3 regions of the Bacillus sp. EB106-06-01-XG163 genome follow, and region 3 is predicted to be linked to each of the others. Evidence: predicted binding sites of a transcription regulator. Region 3 holds the regulator's gene; each other region holds the start of a gene.

Evidence for each region. The regulator LexA, encoded in region 3, represses DNA repair genes until DNA is damaged. The targets are predictions, from matches to a motif close to CGAACATATGTTCG.
Region 1: AC3WTF_RS02000 (DNA polymerase IV) is a predicted target of LexA. The motif match lies at 2,797-2,810, and genes of this name have one in related genera.
Region 2: AC3WTF_RS07275 (YhjD family protein) is a predicted target of LexA. The motif match lies at 3,686-3,699, and genes of this name have one in related genera.

What each region holds. Positions count from the first base shown of each region.
Region 1 is NZ_JBYTDS010000002.1:34,398-40,954, reverse strand. It holds gene AC3WTF_RS02030 (alpha/beta hydrolase) at 1-127, shown strand, start outside; gene AC3WTF_RS02025 (DUF2552 family protein) at 167-406, opposite strand; gene AC3WTF_RS02020 (iron-sulfur cluster biosynthesis family protein) at 381-743, opposite strand; gene AC3WTF_RS02015 (GNAT family N-acetyltransferase) at 834-1,784, opposite strand; gene AC3WTF_RS02010 (antibiotic biosynthesis monooxygenase family protein) at 1,781-2,125, opposite strand; gene AC3WTF_RS02005 (GNAT family N-acetyltransferase) at 2,138-2,608, opposite strand; gene AC3WTF_RS02000 (DNA polymerase IV) at 2,824-4,050, shown strand; gene AC3WTF_RS01995 (YolD-like family protein) at 4,066-4,410, shown strand; gene AC3WTF_RS01990 (YqzH family protein) at 4,512-4,718, shown strand; gene AC3WTF_RS01985 (AI-2E family transporter) at 4,791-5,873, shown strand; gene AC3WTF_RS01980 (DUF4083 family protein) at 5,954-6,121, shown strand; gene AC3WTF_RS01975 (VOC family protein) at 6,123-6,512, opposite strand; gene coaA (type I pantothenate kinase) at 6,537-6,557, opposite strand, start outside.
Region 2 is NZ_JBYTDS010000004.1:264,707-271,263, reverse strand. It holds gene AC3WTF_RS07300 (YrpD family protein) at 1-657, opposite strand, end outside; gene AC3WTF_RS07295 (excalibur calcium-binding domain-containing protein) at 853-1,122, shown strand; gene AC3WTF_RS07290 (YbjQ family protein) at 1,155-1,472, opposite strand; gene AC3WTF_RS07285 (sodium:solute symporter family protein) at 1,514-2,983, opposite strand; gene AC3WTF_RS07280 (DUF3311 domain-containing protein) at 2,980-3,180, opposite strand; gene AC3WTF_RS07275 (YhjD family protein) at 3,301-3,660, opposite strand; gene AC3WTF_RS07270 (TVP38/TMEM64 family protein) at 3,813-4,439, shown strand; gene lepB (signal peptidase I) at 4,436-4,951, shown strand; gene AC3WTF_RS07260 (monooxygenase) at 5,099-6,557, shown strand, end outside.
Region 3 is NZ_JBYTDS010000001.1:97,943-104,499, forward strand. It holds gene sirA (sporulation inhibitor of replication protein SirA) at 1-359, opposite strand, end outside; gene tkt (transketolase) at 511-2,514, opposite strand; gene AC3WTF_RS00350 (DUF896 domain-containing protein) at 2,681-2,914, opposite strand; gene AC3WTF_RS00355 (YneB family resolvase-like protein) at 2,983-3,633, opposite strand; gene yneA (cell division suppressor protein YneA) at 3,649-3,960, opposite strand; gene lexA (transcriptional repressor LexA) at 4,117-4,737, shown strand; gene AC3WTF_RS00370 (hypothetical protein) at 5,076-5,504, opposite strand; gene AC3WTF_RS00375 (YndM family protein) at 5,658-6,107, shown strand; gene AC3WTF_RS00380 (prohibitin family protein) at 6,135-6,557, opposite strand, start outside.

The sequences.
Region 1 (6,557 bases), on a different contig from region 3:
CAGAAAACGCGGCCCTAAGATGCTCTATCTGGCCGAATCGGGCGGGCATGCCATGTCATACACCAAAAATCCGGAGAGCTACCGTAAAGCCGTTCAAACCTTTTTAGATACCATGACGCAAACGTAAAAAAGCGAAAGAACGTATGCTGGTTCTTTCGCTTTCCCGTCATAAAACGTCGGTAATCCCGTCCATATTTTCTCCGATCCAGTCAATGGCGAGGTCGATTGTCATAAACTCCTGCGCTTTGAAGGTCATCTCATCCTGAAGCAGCCAGACATCCTTCTGAACGGATTCAGCGCCTCCGATGGACCAGTGCAGCAGACTGTACGGGTGGTTGTTGTTCAGAAAGGATACCCACGTTTTATGCTGTGCCGTCTGTTTAATGGCTTTCAGCTTTTGATTCACTTTCCGTTTCTCCCTGCTTTACTAATATGCTCATTCTCGGGCTCAGCATCTCTGCCGGGCTTTTTAAGACGAGCGTTTTTGCCTTTTCATTGTAATCGATTGTCATTTCCTCGTCAAAAAACACTTTTTGTGAGGTCTGGATGTAAAGCGGAAGTCCGTTGGTTTCAATGGCTTCGCATTGTCCCGTTAATTCGTCCGCCAGCCAGATGGTCGGCACGCCGCTCACCGCGCACCCGCAGCCTTCTGCATCATAGCGGAGCTGCGCTTTTTTCCCCGGGTTGGCGTCCATCGCCTGCTGAAGTGTGTGTTTCGCCGCATCCGTCACATGTATTTGCATAGATGATCCTCCGTTTTTCATTTTCGCCATTGTAGCATACCGAGCCGCTGTATGCATTGTTTCTGCTTTCTTTACAGCAGCCCGCTCTCCTTAGTCCTTTGCCTCTTGTTCAGCCGCCTTGATCCAGTCATTTTTCCCTTCACTATACTTTGCCATATCGTATGGGTATGTCTCAGCGAGGTGCCGTTTCAGTTCCATGTATTGAGCCGCTTTTTCAGGCTTTGCGGTGAGGTAATCCCGGAACAGCAGATGACGCTTCACGTCCGGATGGCCTGTTTCGTATATGTGAACGTGGTGTGTGCGCTTGTTGCCGCCTTTTTGAAAGAAACGCCGGCCCTCTATCCCGTTTTCCCCTTTCGCCTCATAGCCGAGTGCTTCCAGCTGCGGACTGAATCGGTCAGCGTCCGAAATATCTTTAACCTCCGCCAGTATATCGATGACGGGTTTGGCGGCCATCCCCGGGATAGAGGTGCTGCCGATGTGGCTGACAGAATGAAGTGCTGGGCCGAAGATTCGGATCAAGTCCGCCTTCTCTCTTTCAAACGTTTCTTTCCATTCCGGCTTGTACGGAACAACTTCCGCTTTCCTCTTCGGATAAAGATGAAAAAACGAGAGGGTCAGCCCTTCCGGCGTCTCTATCTGTCCGGCTTCTGTGAACCCGGTTTTTAAATAGAGAGAGACTGCCGGAACGTTTTGGCTGGCGGTAGCCGCCTCTATTTTTTGGGCGTCCCGGTTTTGATCTATCACAAATTGAATAAGCGCCCGTCCGATTCCTTTTCGAAAGCCGGACGGGTGCACCGTCAGCCTGCATATGACAAGGTCATATCCCTTTTTTTCATACGAAATGACGCCTGCAAGCTGATCTTTTTCCTTGAAACCGGCAAACGTCTCCCGTGACCGCTGTATATCATCGGGTGTTTCATGCAAGGCGGGAATGCCGAAAAAGCCGATCAGCTCGGCTTCTTTTTGATAAGCGCACCGCTGAACCGCCGCAATTTCCCGCGCGGTCTGTTCTTGTGTATGCTGTAAAAATGTAATCAATCTTCCGCCCCTTTTGACGCAAACATCCGCTGTGACTCCGTCTTCGTAATGCGGACCGCGTACGCTTCATACCAGGCGGTTTTTCCTTTTTGTTTTGCCGCCTGGTGGTCAGTATGATCTTTCCACCTTTTAATCGCCTCCAGGCTGTCCCAGTAGGAAACCGTGATGCCGCAGCCGTTTTCCTCCCGAACGCTTTCCGCGCCTAAAAAGCCCGGCTGTCCGCCTGCCAAATTCATCATGCGCTCTGCCGTATGTTCATATTCCTCATCATATTTTCCCTTTATTGATGAAAAAATGACCGCATAATAAGGCGGTTTGGGCGTGTCAGCTAAAAAACCCATATTCATCCCCCTCTACATATATTTCACAAACAGAATCCGGTCTTCTCCCGGACCGTCATAATTCGCAAAAACAGGGATTCCGTTTACGGTTTTGGTTCCTTTTTCAGCTTCAAAGCCTAATTTTGTATGATAAGCGATTGATACTTTATTGACAGGTGCCGTCACGCAATTGACTTTTGTGCAGCCCCTTTTTTTCACCGTCTCCATAAATCGATCGTAGAGCTGTTTTCCAATTTGCATTTTTCTGAAATCCGGATGCACACCGGAAAAATGAATGTAGGCTGTCTCAGGGTCTGATTGTGACTGAAAACCGATTAAAAAACCGGTCATTCCCTCCGGCCCGTACGTGATAAAGCTTGTGTCCTGAAAATGTTCAAAAAACAAGCGCGGCAGTTTGTCTTTCATCTGCCTGCCGCCCCACCAATCATTCAAAACAGACGTAACCATTTCATAGTCTTCAGAGGTAATTGTTCGAATATCCATTATCGATTGACTCTCCTTTTCGTCCGGCAAAATGAATGTCAGCTCTTCTCATTGGAATATAAAAAATTATATGTGGGTTGTTTGCAATTGTAAATGATTTCTTTTCAAGCGAACGAATCAGCACGTCTTCCAGCCGGGGAATGATTTACCAGTATAAACGTGATCATTGTTCGGGTACAATGAAAAACAGAACAAATGTTCCCGGAGGTTTTTTTATGGCTGATATTCTTCTTGTAGATATGCAATCGTTTTATGCGTCTGTGGAAAAAGCGGAAGCGCCTCATCTCAAAAGCCGGCCCGTGATTGTCTCGGGAGATCCCGAAAGACGCAGCGGCGTCGTGCTTGCGGCTTGTCCGCTCGCCAAACGATACGGCGTAAAAAATGCCGAACGGCTGTGGGAAGCGCAGGCCAAATGTCCCGACGCCGTTATTGTCCGTCCGCGGATGCAGCGGTATATTGATGTATCCGTCATGATTACCGAACTGTTTGAACGGTATACCGATCTTGTAGAACCCTACTCCATCGATGAGCAGTTTCTCGACGTGACCGGAAGCAGGCGGCTGTTCGGTGATCCTTTTACAATTGCCGAAAGCATTCAGCAAGCGATTATGCGTGAATTCGGAATTTATGCCCGTGTCGGCATCGGGCCGAATAAGGCGCTCGCGAAAATGGCTTGCGACCATTTTGCCAAAAAAAACGCATCCGGCATCCACAGATTGGATATGTCAAATATCAGGCAGGATCTGTGGCCGCTGCCGATCGGAAAATTATTCGGCATCGGAAAACGGATGGAGCATCATTTAAGACGGATGGGTATCAGCACAATCGGCGGGCTTGCCGGACACCCCGCCGAATTGCTGAAAAAACGCTGGGGCATTAACGGCGAATTGCTTCAGCGGACAGCCCGCGGCATCGATCCCTCTCCGGTCACCGTCAACACGCACAGCCGGCAAAAAGCGATCGGCCATAACATGACCCTCCCGAGAGACTACAGCCGCTTTGAGGATATCAAAGTCGTGCTGCTGGAGTTAAGCGAAGAAGTGGCCCGCCGCGCCCGTTTCAAACAATACATCGGCCATACGGTTTCGGTCAGCATCAGAGGCGCTGATTTTGAATTCCCTTCAGGTTTTCACAGACAGAGAAAGCTGGTGTCACCGACTAATTTCGGAATGGATATTTTTAAAACGGCGGTCAAGCTCTTCAAAGAGCATTGGAACGGTGCGCCCGTCCGCAGCGCCGGCGTCTCCCTTTCCCAGCTGGAGCCTTGTGATTATGTTCAGCTGAGCCTGTTCGATGCCCAGGAAAAAAAGATCAGTCTCGGCAAAGTATTGGATGATATTCATGAGCGGTACGGCCCTGCGTCGCTCCTCCATGCCGCTTCACTGACAGAGGCCGGCCAAGCCTTTCACCGGGCTGAAAAAATCGGCGGGCATTACAAATAATTTGAGGTGATATACATGAATCCGAACAAATTAACACCCGGGTATAATGTCATGTGGGAATCAAGCCGGATGATGCTGCCCGAACATCGGGAGCAGCTGCTTGCGAAAAAACGAAAAGAACGGGAATTCCGGCCTCCGGAACTGAGCGAAGAGCAACTGAACGACATGAACCGCATCATTGCGGCGTCGATTGAAGAAGGCAGGGCCATTTCGGTCACCTACGCTTCCGCACACGGCCCCCGCCGCTTTTGGGGCTGGGTAAAACAAGTGAGGCATGACGAAAAGCGTTTAAAAATCATAAACGATGAAGATGCGTTAACGCTGCCGTTTCATCGTATTCTCTCAGCTGAATTGGAATAAAAATCCTAACCCGGCCCTGACAGAAAATATGATAGAAGAGTGGGAGGATCACATGATATTTAGTAGAATAAAGATGAATGACAAGAATAGGAGAATATATAATGGATCAATTTATAGAAAAAATGCTGGGACAAGCCCTCCGCCAGTATGGACGGAATGTGTCGACAGATCCGCTGAGCCCCTATGAAAAACAGAGTTTAAAAAAAGCTTTAGAAGAAAGAAGGAATGAAGAACCCGATGAGGATCTCCATGCCCATGTAGAAGATATTATCTACGATTACGTCACCAATCAGGGGCAGTTTTCCTGACACGACGTTTATGCACCGGGCGATAAGGGAAATGTCCGAGAGTAAACCCTTAAAGATTGCGTGGTGCAGGATATGCCTGTCGGGCCTTATTTCAGGATCGGCTATGCCGTTCTTCTGTTATTTCTCATCATTTATCTCGGAACATTAATAGACTTTTTGTTCCAGCCTGTTGTGATTACGGTTAAAACCTTGTTTCCGCCCATTGTATTATCGGGCGTCCTTTACTATTTGTGCCGCCCGCTCGTCAGAGTGCTGCATGCGAAATTAAAGCTGCCCGAAGGAATCGCGATTTTAGCGATTTATGCGGGAACAGCCGGCCTTTTTGTCCTCTTCCTTTATACGGCGGGCCCTGCCGTTCAAAAACAGTTTACAGCCTTCACAGATCATATTCCGGAGCTTTCCGCAAAAGCTGAAAATTGGATCGGGCATCTTCAGGACAGCAAATGGTTTTCCCGGCTTCAGCATGGGGATTCCTTTAAAAAATTAGCAGACAAAGCCGCAAATTATTCCGGTTCAATCGCTGATTCTCTCAGCAGCCTGGCCGGTACGGCTGCCAATGCCGCCATCACCGCAGCCATTATTCCGTTTGCGCTGTATTACATGTTAAAAGAAGGAAACAAAGCCCCCCGGCGACTGCTGCGGCTTCTTCCGGAAAAACATAAAAAAGAAGGAAAACAAATCCTTCAGGACATGGATGAAGCTCTCAGTTCATACATACAAGGACAGCTGCTCGTCAGTTTTTGTGTCGGCGTACTCGTCACAATCGGCTATTTTATAATCGGGCTCGATTATCCGCTCGTTCTGGGCGCGTTCGCCATGGTGACAAACCTGATTCCGTTTATCGGGCCTTGGATCGGCACATTTCCCGGAGTCATTGTCGGATTGTTCGATTCACCGACCGAGGCGGTGCTGGTGATTACGGTCGTCGTCATTGTACAGCAGCTTGAAAGCCAGCTGATTTCCCCGCAAATTATGGGACGGAAGCTGGACATTCACCCGCTGACCATTATTTTTCTTCTGCTTGCCGCCGGCAAATTCTCAGGAATTGCCGGGATGCTTCTGGCCATTCCGGGATATGCGGCCGCAAAAGTGGTCATAAGCCACATGCAGAAACTATTCATTCTCAGAAAAAAAACAAAGCTAGGAGAGAAATGATTCATCCCCCATGTCTTCACATCGGTCAAAATGAAAAAACGGCGGGCTGAAGAAACCCGCCGCACACGGAGGTAAAAAAGATGAACATCGGTGATGTCATTTTTCAATTGATTTCATTTATTGCAGCCGCATTTTTCCTGTTTGCCGTGATATACGTATTCAGAAGCTTGAACAAGCGCCGCATACAATTGGACAGAATCGAAAAGAAACTCGACGCGCTGCGCGAAGAAAAAAACGAAAAGTTATAGTTCATTCAGAAGCAGGCGCAACGAGCTCCACTTTTATCCGATCCGGGTCCTCCGTGTATACGGCGTAATGCGTGCTTCCGCCTGCATATGGATGGCGGTCCCTGTAAAGCACGGGGCATCCTCTGGCAAGCAGCTTTTCTGTCATCTCGTCAACCTGCTCTCTTGATGCAGCATGAAAAGCCAGATGGTTCAGCCCGACCCGGCATCTGTGGTACTCCGGTGTTAAAAAACGCTCCTCTGTCTGTACAAGCACAACATAAAATCCTGCGTTTTTCCAGCTGATGCCGGAGTCCCAATTTTGAAATTCTCTATAACCGAGCTCACCTAAAAACCATCCCCAAAACCGGGCGGAGGCTTTCAAGTCAGATACATACAACTCAATATGATGCATCATAATATTCGCTTCCTCCTCCCATCACACCCGCCTTACCAGCAC
Region 2 (6,557 bases), on a different contig from region 3:
ATCCTGTGTATCAATCACAGGTGTGACTGCTTTATTGTCAATCGTGATGTTCGTAAAGGCTGTTGAGAAGTTTGATTTGATGTAAGGGCGCTGATCCTCTGATGTGACCGCGACGGTGGCGAGCGCTTTCCATTTTGAGACAGAGCCTACATTTGTTTGGGAGAGTTCTGAGATGATGCGGCCGGTGTATCCGTCATTATTTGTGCCCCAGTACGTGGCGCGGGTATTGCCGTTCAGATTTTTGTAGATGGTCAGCTGTACGGTGCTGCCGGGCCGGAAGCCTTTCGTATAGGTGAATTGGCTTTCTCCTTCCAGATACTTGACCTGGCCTTGTCCCTTTGAACCGACTTTCATGATCGGTTTCCATACATGATAGGTGTCACTGTACTGAAGTCCGATATCAGCCTCTGTGCCTCCGGTAAATCCTGAGTAAATATAGGCTGTCCCATTTGACACCTGAATTGAGCTTGGAAGCTGAATTTTCGTGACGAGTACAGAACCCGTGCTGTTCAGGTAGGCCCTTCCGCCGATTCCTTTGCTGAGCTGGGACGCCGCTTCCGCCGTATTGGGGCTGATCACCCCCGGAATTTCCGCCGTACATGTGCCGAATAGAACGGCTGTAGTGAGCACACCCGCAAAAAGCCCTTTTTTCATCATCATTTCTCCTCCTATCATCATAGTCAGATCGCGCTATCAATTCATATTATAAAAGGTTTTGGGAAAAATTCCATAAAAGATATACGGGCGGACGTAAATTAAAACTATTTTCCTATTTATCTTGTAAATGGATATTATTTGAACTATGATATGTTCAACAATACCGCATAACTTAGGAGAGGGGATAGGATAGAAATGAAAAAGACGGCAGCTGTGCTTTTGTCTTTCGGTCTTGTGTTCGGATGTTCATACGGAGCGGGGCAGACGGCAGAAGCGAAAACAAAGGTGAAAACGTATCAAAACTGCAAGGCGCTGAATAAGGTGTATAAGGGCGGCGTGGCCAAATCGTCGAAAGTGAAAAACAAGGGCGGCAGAACAAAGTACAAGCCGTATGTATCAAAAGCGCTTTACAATGCAAATAAAAGACTTGACCGAGATAAAGACTATATCGCATGTGAGAAATAAAAAAACAAGCCTCTTTAAAGAGGCTTGTTTTTTTAAATGGATTCGGCGGTGACGGCGGTTCCGTATCCGATTAATTCGGATGTGTTCTGTCCTGCGGTCAGTTCGAACCGCAGGCCGACGATGGCGTTCGCTCCGAGCTGCTCCGCCTCTCTGATCAGCCGCTCTTTCACCGCTTTTTTGGAGTCTTCCAGCATTTCAGTATAGCTTTTCAATTCGCCGCCGACGACAGATTTTAAGCCTGCAAGCAAGTCTTTGCCGATGTGTCTGGACTGGACGATACTGCTTGTCACCAAGCCTTTCACTTCCGTAATCTGTTTTCCGGCGACGGTTTCGGTCGTTGTCATGATCATGCGTTTTTCCCCTTTCGTGTATCTTACCGCTATCTTACCATTTAAGCCGCCTTTTCGGCTGCGCTGATTTGTTTTTTTCTGACTGCGGCGCTGACTGCAAACATGACGGCAATGTTCAGAACCAGTGCGATGATGCCTGTATTCATATCCTTAACGATCTGCGGAAGAAACGGAAAGAGGGTTCCGATGGTTGATTCGGTCAGCGTAATGAAGGCCACCGTTCCGACCCCGGCCGTTATGCCGGCAAAAGCGCCGTGGCTTGTGATGAAACGCCGCTTCGGCAGGCTGAATAAGAGGGCGGGGAAAAGCTGGGTGACAAGGCTGTAGCCCATTAAAAGCAAGGTGACGATGGTATTTCCGCCTTTCAGCGTAAAATATACGGATATCAGCGCGATGACGGGTACGGCGTATTTTGCGAGCCGTGAGACTTTTTCGTCAGTCGTGCCGGGCAGAATGGCTTTGTACACATTTTTGGCGAACAGCGTGCTTGAGGCCATTAATATCATTGAACCGGGTACAAGCGCCGTCAGAATGCCCGCCGATCCGATCAGTCCGACAAACCAGGGATCAAAGGTTTTCACAGACAGCTTTAATAACGCGAGATCCGTGTCCGTCCCTTTTAAACCGGGCACCTGCAGAATCGCCGCAAATCCGGTAAAGATGACAAACAGCAGGACGAGCTGATAAAGAGGCATGATGATTGCGTTTTTCCGAAACACCCGAGGATGCTCCGCCGAATAGGAAGCGGCAAATGTATGGGGCCACATATAAAAGCCGAGGGCGGTCAGCAAAACCGTTGAGCTGAACCAGGAAACGCTCTGTCCGGTTTCCGGCAGCGTGAGAAAACCGGGTTTTGCGGCGTCAATTTGTTTGAACATCTCCGTAAATCCGCCATAGTAATGAATGGGCAGATAAATGCCTAAATACAGGACGATGCCTAAAATCATGATATCTTTAACGACTGATATCCACGCTGAACCGTGGATTCCTGATATCATCACATAAATCGTGATGGAGACAGCGCCGATCCAGACAGCGGCTGAGGGCGGAATCTGTCCGTATGACGTTGCTGAAACAATTAATCCGAGCCCTTTCAGCTGCAGGACGAGATAGGGGATGAGGGATGCGATGCCGACGAGCGATACGAGAATGCCGAGGAGCGGGCTGTTGTATTTTGAAATAAAAAAATCTGATTGCGACATCAGTTTGTGTTGTTTGGCGTAAGTCCACACGGCTGGCAGAAGCCAATATGACAAAATGTAGGCAAGGCAGCCGTACGCGATAATATAAAAGGCGGGGCCTCCTTTTCCGTAAGCCCATCCGCTTCCGCCGAGGAATGTAAAGGTCGTGTATATTTCTCCCGCCATTAATAAAAAGACAAACATCGTGCCGAAGCCGCGTCCGCCCACCGTCCATTGTTCAAGGTCCATATGTTTTCCTTTTCGGGCCCGGATTCCGAGATATACACAAAACAGGAGCACGGCGGCCATTACGGGAAATGCTGCGTTCATTCCGCCTCACCCGCCTTGTTTTCTTTGTCCAATTTGTAAACGGCGGCCATCAGAACGGAAGTCAGCACCGCCCAGATGACGACATACGCGAGAATGAAAGGCATTCCGAAAACATAAGGCGTCACCCGGTTGGCAAATGGAATGCCGGCGAGAATTCCGAAAAAGGGCAGGGCGGCGAGAACATGAATCAGTTTCATAACATTCCTCCTTTTCATTGAAAACAGCGTGTCCCGATTATAAAGAAAATCATGTCGAATGTATAGTGTGAATAGTCTGAAATTTATCAGTTGAAAAGGAAAAGCAGTCCCGGCTGCTTTTTAAATGGTCGCAAGAGACAGGTAATATTCTAATAAGGCGGTTACCTGTTCCCGTATTCTCGGGTTGAAATAACGGTGTTTTTCTTCATAGCCGTTAATGGTGCATATATAAAGCGTAAATGCTTCGTCTCTTTCCGCTTCGTATATTTTAATTTTACGCTTTCTTAACTCTTTTCGAACATCACTCAAATCCTTTTGTGCTAATTTTAAAGAGCAGCTGATAAGCTGTTTATAGGGTTGTTTTAATTTGAACGGGCACGAATCAAGCGCTTCGAGGTCCCGGTTCAGGATGGCAGCCGCCATGGGCAGAAACAGCCCTTTTTCGATGAGATCGCGGGTGCTGCTCCGGATGTCAGGCATAAATACTCCTTCTTTCTTAAAAAAGAGAACGTTTGTTCTTATTTTATACTCGCTTACACGATATTTCAAGTCGGAAAATCTCGTAAACATTTTCGTTTTTTGGAGATAATGTGTAGAATAAGGATAGACAAACTCGTTAAGGAGTATAAACGTTGGAGCAATTTTTATCATATTTGACTGAGGAACAGCTGACGGAATGGTTCCAAAGCTATAGAGCTTTCGGCCCGGCGGCTGCGGCTGCACTGCCTTTTATTGAAGCGTTTCTTCCGTTTTTGCCGCTCGTTGTATTTGTGGTGGCGAATACGAATGCATTTGGTTTGTGGGAAGGTTTTTTTCTGTCATGGCTCGGGTCTGCGGCAGGATCGATGCTGATGTTTTATGCCGTCCGCCGTTTCGGACAGAAAAGAGCTTTCGGTTTCATCCGCAGGCATCAGACCATAAGGCGGATGATGCTCTGGGTTGAGCGGCACGGTTTCGGTCCGCTGTTTATTTTACTTTGCTTCCCCTTTACGCCGTCCGCTGCGGTTCATATCGTTGCCGGCCTGTCACGGGTGGGGGCGCTGCAGTTTATATCAGCAGCCGCTATGGGGAAAATGGTCATGATCTTTATGATCAGCTTTATCGGGTATGATCTTCACGCACTCATGACACAGCCTTTCAGGATGGCGGGCGCCATAATGGTGATCGCGGTGCTGTGGTATGTCGGAAAGCATATCGAACGGCGTTTACAGATGAGAATCAGTCAGCATGAGAAAGACGGAGGGAGACAGGAATCTTGAAAAAACGATTTTGGTTTATAGCCGGCGTGCTTATCGTTGTTTTGGCCATACAATTAAAGAATGCCATTTTTATTGATTATAAAGTCGAAGGAATCAGCATGAATCCGACCTTTAAACAAGGAAATGAGCTGATGGTCAACAAGTTTTCCCATCGTTACAAAACGATCCGCCGTTTCGATATTGTCCTGTTTAAAGGCCCGCACCGCAAAGTGCTGATCAAACGTGTCATCGGGCTCCCCGGCGAGTCAATCGCATACAGGGAGGATCAGCTGTATGTGAATGGAAAACGGGTGGCGGAACCGTTTTTAAAACCGTTAAAGTCATCATTGTCCGCCGGGAGCCATGTGACCGGTGATTATACGCTGAAGGAAACGACCGGGCGCAAAAGCATACCGAAGGGACAATACTTTGTTATTGGCGACAACCGCATATACAGCCTCGACAGCCGTCATTTCGGTCCGATTAAGGATAAAGACATTGTCGGAGTCATCAGTGAATCAGACGCCAAGTAAACGGCGTCTTTTTTTTCGGAAATGATTGTAAAAAAGCAGAGGGAAGACTATAATGAAAATTGTTACGCGCGAAACAAAAAGGAGGCGTTTTATTTTTTGGTGATTTTGTTACTCGTGTAACAAAAAATATGAAAGAGGGCTGATGAGATGAAAACACAGGCTGCCATTATCGGGGGAGGTCCGGTCGGGCTTATGCTTGCATCAGAACTGGCGCTGGCCGGAGTGAAAACGACTGTTATTGAACGATTGAAGAAGACGGTGCCATATTCCAAAGCGCTTATTATGCATCCGCGAACACTTGAGCTTTTTGCCATGAGAGGCATATTGGAACGCTTTTTGGAAAAAGGGACGAAGGTGTCTTCCGGCCATTTTTCCATGCTGGATACACGGCTGGATTTTTCTCGGCTGGATACGAAGCAGAATTATTCGTTAATGCTGCCTCAGGCAGAAACGGAGCGGATTTTGGAGGAGTATGCATCAAGTCTCGGCGCAGACATCATCCGCGGGGCGGAAGCGATGGCTGTCACCCAGACGGATGACGGAGTGGAGACGGTGTTCCGGGACGAAAGCGGTATCCGCACTCTTCACAGCTTATATGCCGCGGGTACAGACGGAGCGGGGAGCATTGTCAGGAAACAGGCGGGCATCGCTTTTTCGGGCACTGATGCCGACTTAACAGGAACGCTCTGTGATGCCGCTTTGACACATCCGCCCGAATCTTCCTTTTTTTCAACGTGCCGCCTGGAGGGATCGGTTGTGATTGTCCCTCTTACGGACGGACTTTTCCGCGTCCTCATCGTTTCTCCGCACGCTCCGCAAAAGCGGAAGGAAGAGCCGGTCACCGAAAATGAGCTGAAAGAAGACCTGCGGCGGATATGCGGCACTGATTTCGGATTGAGTGATCCGGTATGGATGTCGCGGTTCGGCAATGCCGAGCGTCAGGCTGAGCAGTACCGCTCCGGCCGGGTTTTTGTGGCCGGTGATGCGGCGCACATTCATTTTCCCGCAGGCGGCCAAGGGCTGAACACGGGGCTTCAGGATGCCTTCAACCTCGGCTGGAAGCTGGTGGCGCAAATGAAGGGGAAAGCGGCGCCTCATCTTCTGGACAGCTATCATCAGGAAAGGCACAGCACAGGAAAAGAAGTATTGCACAATATAAAAACCCAGATAAAGCTCATGGATTTTACCGAGTCGGGGATGGCATTAAGAGAAACGATGACCGCTTTGCTGGATTTTCAGGAGTCCAACCGTTTATTGGCGGGAAAAGTATCCGCGCTTGATCTGCATTATGAACCGGATGCGGAGCTGCCGCCGCATATCCTGAACGGAAAACGCCTGCCGGATATCGAATTGATCCTTCATGACGGGCGGCTGACCCGGCTGTATGATTTTCTTCATAAGGGCGCCTTTGTGCTTTTATCATTAAGAGGGAGCATTCCCGCCGGTATTGATACGGACAGCGTGGCAGCTGTCAGGGCGGAGCTTGCTGAAACACGTGCCGATTGGGATGACGTCCACACCGTTTTAATCCGGCCGGACGGCCACGCGGCATGGGCAGCCGGCGGCTCGGGACGTGAAGCGGAAGAAGCTGTTCTGGCCGGTTTGG
Region 3 (6,557 bases):
CGCAGAATCTCAAAGAAAATCGTTTCCGCCTCATAATCTCCCGAAGCCGCAATCTCAATTAAACTGTCTTTCATCATGAAGGTGGCGCGGCCCTTTTCTCCGGGCAGTGTAAGCCGGTAAATGGAATCCAAACGGCTGTAACTCATTCGGTTTAAATGCAGCTGGAGACGCTGATGCATATGTATCACCGGAATCGGTTCCGTTATATATTGAACTTGCTTTTCTGTCATTTGATATTCCTGGGGTGTCAGATCTGTCCAATGATAGTCTCGAAACAACTCAAACATAGCCGTTTCCCGCCCGAAGTAGTGGTTCGCAAACTCATCCTTTATCAGGTGTGTATAGTAATGACGTTCCATTTCCTCATCCCCTTTTACAGCGCTTCGTTATTGCTTTCTATTATACAAAAGGAGAAAAGAAAGAATTGTCTATTACTGTTACGCCGCCCCTTCTATTTTTGTCGCATAAACAGGAAAAAGAGGATGATTTGACTCATCCTCTTTTGTCTCGTTATTTGTTTAAAAGTTTTTTCACGCGGTCAACCACGTTTTCTGCAGTAAACCCGTATTCTTTCATAATTGTTTCTCCCGGAGCTGAAGCACCGAAACGGTCAATTGCGAGAACGTCTCCTTCAAGACCGGTAAATTTGCCCCATCCGAAGCTTGAACCCATTTCGATCGCAAGACGTTTCGTCACATTCGGAGGAAGCACGCTGTTTTTGTACTCGGCCGATTGTTTTTCAAAGCGGTCCCAGCTCGGCATGCTGACTACAGATACGTGAATGTTTTCTTCAGCCAGTTTCGCTTGAGCTTCGATCGCAAGTCCGACTTCAGAACCTGTCGCTAAAAGAAGAGCGGCCGGTGATTCCGTTTGGGCTTTGGAAACGATATAAGCCCCTTTTTCCACGCCCGCATACGCTTCTTCAGCCTGCTGATCAATCGTCGGCAGGTTTTGGCGTGTCAATACAAGAGCTGTCGGATGATCTTGGCTTTGAACGGCAACCTTCCATGCAGCTGCGGTTTCATTTCCGTCAGCAGGTCTGATCACAGAAAGGTTAGGAAGTGCGCGTAAAGAAGCAAGCTGCTCAATCGGTTCGTGGGTCGGCCCGTCCTCTCCTACGGCAATACTGTCATGCGTGAATACATAAGTGACGGGAAGACCCATCAATGACGCCAGACGAATGGCAGGTCTTAAATAATCAGAGAACACAAAGAATGTGCCGCCGAATACGCGGAGGCCGCCGTGAAGCGCCATTCCGTTTAATGCAGCGCCCATCGCAAATTCACGGACACCGAACCAGAAGTTTTTCCCGGCGTAGTCTTTGGCCGTGAAGTCTCCTCCATTTTTGATTGTCGTTTTATTTGAACCCGCAAGGTCAGCAGATCCCCCGACAAAGAAAGGAATTTTCTTGGCGATCCCGTTCAGCACCTCACCTGAAGATGCGCGGGAAGCAAGGCTGCTGCCTTTTTCATAAACGGGAACTTCCTGATCCCAGTCTTTAGGAAGCTCGCCTTTCATGCCGAGTGACAGCTGTTCAGCAAGCTCAGGATATTTTTCTTTATAAGCCGCGAACAGTTCATTCCATTCCTGTTCTTTTTTCGAGCCGGCTTCTTTTACCGCTTTATTGAAATGCCCGTATACTTCTTCCGGAACATAAAAATCTTCTTCAAACGTCCAAGCATACGCTTCTTTTGTCAGCTTGCTCTCTTCTAGTCCTAACGGAGCGCCGTGAACGCCGGATGTGCCCGCACGGTTTGGAGAGCCGAAACCGATCGTGGTTTTCACTTCAATCAAAGTCGGTTTTTTATCATTCTGGCGCGCTTTTTCAATTGCAGCCGTCAATTCAGCGATGTTGTTTCCGTCCTCAACATAAAGAACTTCCCAGTTCATTGCTTCAAAACGCTGCTTTACATTTTCAGAGAAAGAACGGTCTAAATCGCCGTCTAAGGAAATGTCATTAGAATCGTATAATACGATCAGGCGGCCTAATTCAAGATGGCCTGCAAGAGAAGCGGCTTCGGAAGAAATGCCTTCCATTAAATCACCGTCTCCGCAAATACTGTATGTATAATGATCAACTACGTTGAAAGAATCACGGTTATATGTCTCAGCCAGATGGCGTTCTGCAATTGCCATTCCCACTGCCATTGCAATACCCTGTCCAAGCGGCCCGGTCGTAGCGTCTACTCCGGCTGTGTGCCCGAACTCCGGATGTCCCGGTGTTTTGCTTCCCCATTGACGGAACTGTTTCAAGTCTTCAATGCTGAGGTCATATCCGCTTAAATGCAGCATGCTGTATAAAAGCATTGAACCGTGGCCTGCTGATAAAACAAAGCGGTCGCGGTTAAACCAGCCCGGATTCTGCGGGTTTACATTCATAAATTTCGTCCACAGCGTATATGCCATCGGAGCGGCTCCCATCGGCATGCCCGGATGTCCGGAATTCGCTTTTTCAATTGCGTCTATAGATAGTGTACGAATGGTGGCAACTGATTTCTTTTCAATTGTATCCATTATAATCCCCTTCCTTATTGTTGTACCTTTTCATCATAAAGCGATGCTGACTTTTTCTCAACTCTTTCAGCTTAAATTTGAGATAAACTTGTTGAAAATTGTCGTAAATCACATCCTGATATTAGTATATACGAAAAAAGAATACGTATTGCCGTATTCTTTCTGTTTAATGAAGATTATTTTTCTGTTGTTCTCTTTTTAATTTTTCAGGGGTGACATCGTTGCCTTCCGGATCAATCACTTTTACGCTCTTTAACGTATTTTTCATTGAGGAGCGGAATCCTTTCAAATACTCCTGGCGAAGCTTTTGCTGTTCAGCTTTTTCCTCATCCGTTATCGTGTTTGATTTAGCTTTTTGAGCCAATTCGTTAATTCTTGCGATTTTTTCTTTAGAAATCATAATAAGCTCCTTTGGTGCGTGTTGATTATATACTACTAAAACGCAGTCTTTTTTACAACTGATGCGCGTCAGCTGCCTTCTGTGTCTGCGGTATATTCCTGAAACCGCCGGTGAACCGTGGCTTTGGACACATCGTAGCCGAATCCCCTTAAGGTCGCTGCGATTTCTGCAAAGGTAAGCTTGTTGGCTCTCAGCCTGATAATTTCCGAAACCGGAACCTCTTTTTTTTCTTTTCCGCTGTTTTCATGTCTGTTTTTCAGATTCCGTTCAGGTTTGTAGCCGTTTTTCACGGCTCTTTTCATTCCCCGCCGGATTTTCATATTGTGAATTTTCCTTTGATATTCCTCAACAATACTGACGATTTCGAGTACCATCGAATCAGCTTCGGAAAGCGCCAGTTCACCTTTATGAGCCGTCGTATATATTTTTACGTTCTCCCTGTAAATGCAATGCAAAAGCGCAATCTTGGCGTTTCCTCTTCCTAATCTCGTTTCGTCCTGCACCAATATCGCGTCAATATGTGATTTTTTAATTTCATCAAGCATTTCAAATACTCCGTCGCGGTCCATTTCGTAACCGCTGGCTTTCTCAGAAATGACTTTCACGACTTCCATGCCGTTTGCAGCAGCGATCTCACTGAGCTCCTCTTCCTGTCTTTTTAATGACGTTTGCTGCTGTTCTTTGTTTGTGCTTACGCGGGCATAAATGAGTGCCTTCATTTCTCTCTTTCCTCTCTAATTGACAATGGCCAGCTGATATACGGCCGGATGCTTTTTCTTAACCGGAAGAATAAGTTCGTCTCCGGGCTTTATATCAGCAGTTTGGAGATGATTATTCTCCGTCACCCACTCAATGAAATCTTCTTTATTAATGTGTTTCTTTTCTGCTACATGATCCGCAAGTGACCAGAGTGTATCGCCGTCCTGAACCTTTATTTTAACATATTGGCTGAGGGACTGATCATTTCCCGCACATGAGACAAGTAAAATAGCGGCACTTAAAATCGCAGTAAACAGTCCGACAAATATAATAGATTCTTTCGCCATGTAAACAACCTCCGATAAGAATGTTTGTTCGCTTTTTATACCTTTCAGTATATACGAACAAACGTTTCTGTCAATCGTTTTTTTCGAACCTATGTTTGTACTGTCAGGAAAATCATGCTATAATCTACTTAAAATCGACGTTTTGAGGTGCGAAATATGACGAAGCTATCAAAAAGGCAGCTTGATATCCTGCGTTTTATTAAAGAAGAGGTAAAAACGAAAGGATATCCGCCTTCTGTAAGAGAGATAGGAGAAGCAGTAGGACTGGCTTCCAGTTCAACCGTGCACGGCCATTTGGCGCGGCTGGAGACAAAAGGCCTGATCAGACGGGACCCTACTAAACCGAGGGCGATTGAGGTATTGGATGAAGAAGAAGTCCACATTCCGAAAAGCCAGGTCGTAAACGTTCCGGTCATCGGGAAAGTGACGGCGGGTATTCCGATTACGGCTGTTGAAAATATTGACGAGTATTTTCCGCTTCCTGACCGGATGGTTCCTCCGGGCGAACATGTCTTTATGTTAGAAATCATGGGAGAAAGTATGATCGACGCCGGCATTTTTGACAAAGATTACGTCATTGTCAAACAGCAGAACACGGCCAATAACGGAGAAATCGTCGTAGCTATGACCGAAGATGATGAAGCGACGGTCAAGCGCTTCTATAAAGAAGACAATTATGTGCGGCTGCAGCCGGAAAATCCGACGATGGAGCCGATTATCCTGCAAAACGTAAGCATTTTGGGGAAAGTTATCGGCGTATTCAGGGCCGTACATTAATTCTATTAAACTTCATTTATTGTAAAAACCCCTCTGTAAGGGGTTTTTTTGCATAAAAAAAAGCAGATTCGCCCTGGCTTAAGAAACGAATCTGCTAAGGAGGAAAAACTTACATTCTTATTATCCGACATCACACTTTTGAAGTCAACTAATAATGTTTCCCTCGAGAAACTTTTCATTCATTTTTCAACTTTGTATATTTGTGCGTGATGAATTTACTTTTGTTTATGTTTTCTTTGGGCGGGTGCATTAAAATTTATATATGAATATTTAGTACATAGTACAATAAGTTATATTTAAATATAAAAAAACCCGCTGCCTTTAGCGAGTATCTATTTTCAATCAAAATGATAATACTCTACACCGTAAAACCCTTTAATATAGACGGGGCCACAGACGTTTGAAGAACTTTCAACCAGAATTCTGTATTTGTGATACGGATCAATTGATTTTTTATCCTGGGCACTGAGGTTTAACCAGCTGCCGCTGTAGTTTTTAGAACTTAATGTATAAAAATTCCCGTTCAGCGCCATCCGCTGGAGTTTCATGCTTAAACCGCATGAAGAGTTGTTCATTATGGTGAACTTATATCCTAAAAAGTAATCGTCGGCAGCTACAGCCCCCGGATTTTCAATATGAAACTCTTTTGCATTTCCCTCCAAAGTGAAGCTTGTTTTTGATCCGAATTCAGTGGTAGCCGCTTTAGCTGAGTGTATGCCGCTAAAACATAATAAAAAAACAGCAATACATATCCAGTATTTTTTCATTTGCATCCCCCTTTTTACATATTTTAACTTGTGAATCCTGTGATGTCTATTCACATTTTATTAAAACGTATGCTTTATAACCACTATATACCAGTTTAAAAATTTGCGGATTGCTTACAATGAAGACTAAACGAAATAACGAAGGTGGTTCAAATGAAACACGTAATTGCTTTCGCTTCTAAAACGGCGCTCACACTTGCTTTACTGTACATTGTTCTGGATCTTATGTACCAAGTAACCTTTTTAAACGTTCTGTTTATTACAGTGATCTTAAGTTTAATCACTTATTTTGCGGGTGATTGCATGATTCTGCCGAGAACAAGCAATTTCACAGCCGTTGCAGCTGATTTCGGGATTTCATTCATTATATTATGGATATTCCTTATGAACATTGGCGGATTTAATGTCTCTCCTGCCGCGGCATCGGTTATCTCTGCACTTTGCATTTCTGTTTTTGAGGCATTTTTTCACCGGTATTTGCAGCAATATGTACTTCCCGAAGATTATCAGGACACAACAGAGACGGATAGCACGCTATGGAGCTATCAAACCGAGGCGTCTGAAGAATTAGTGCCGGAAAAAGACCCTCAGGAAAAAACATAAAAAGGAGGCAATCGCCTCCTTCTCATTTTATTTTTGCTTCTGATCGTCCAGCGGCAGCTGCAGCAGTGAGTCTGTGCCTGTCGCTTTCGGCGTTTTTCCGTCCCATTTTTCAATCCATTTATATTTGATCATCTCATCGGACATTGATTTCTTTATGATTTCGTTATAATCAGCGATCCCTTCCGCTTCAATTTTTTTCTTTTTCGCTTCGGCTTCGGCTATTTTAATTTCAGTTTGTGTCCGTTCAAGTTCCTGTGAAGACTTCACCCTTGCATCGATAGCTTCCTGTGTGGCTTTATCCGGCTTCGGTACGCCAAGCGTCAGATCATCAATTAAAAATCCAAGACTCTTCATATCATCAGCAAATCTCTTTTGAACATCGGCAGCGGCCTCTGCAGATTTTTGCCCGTATGTGTCAATAACCGAGTATTTGCTGATTGATTTTCGCGC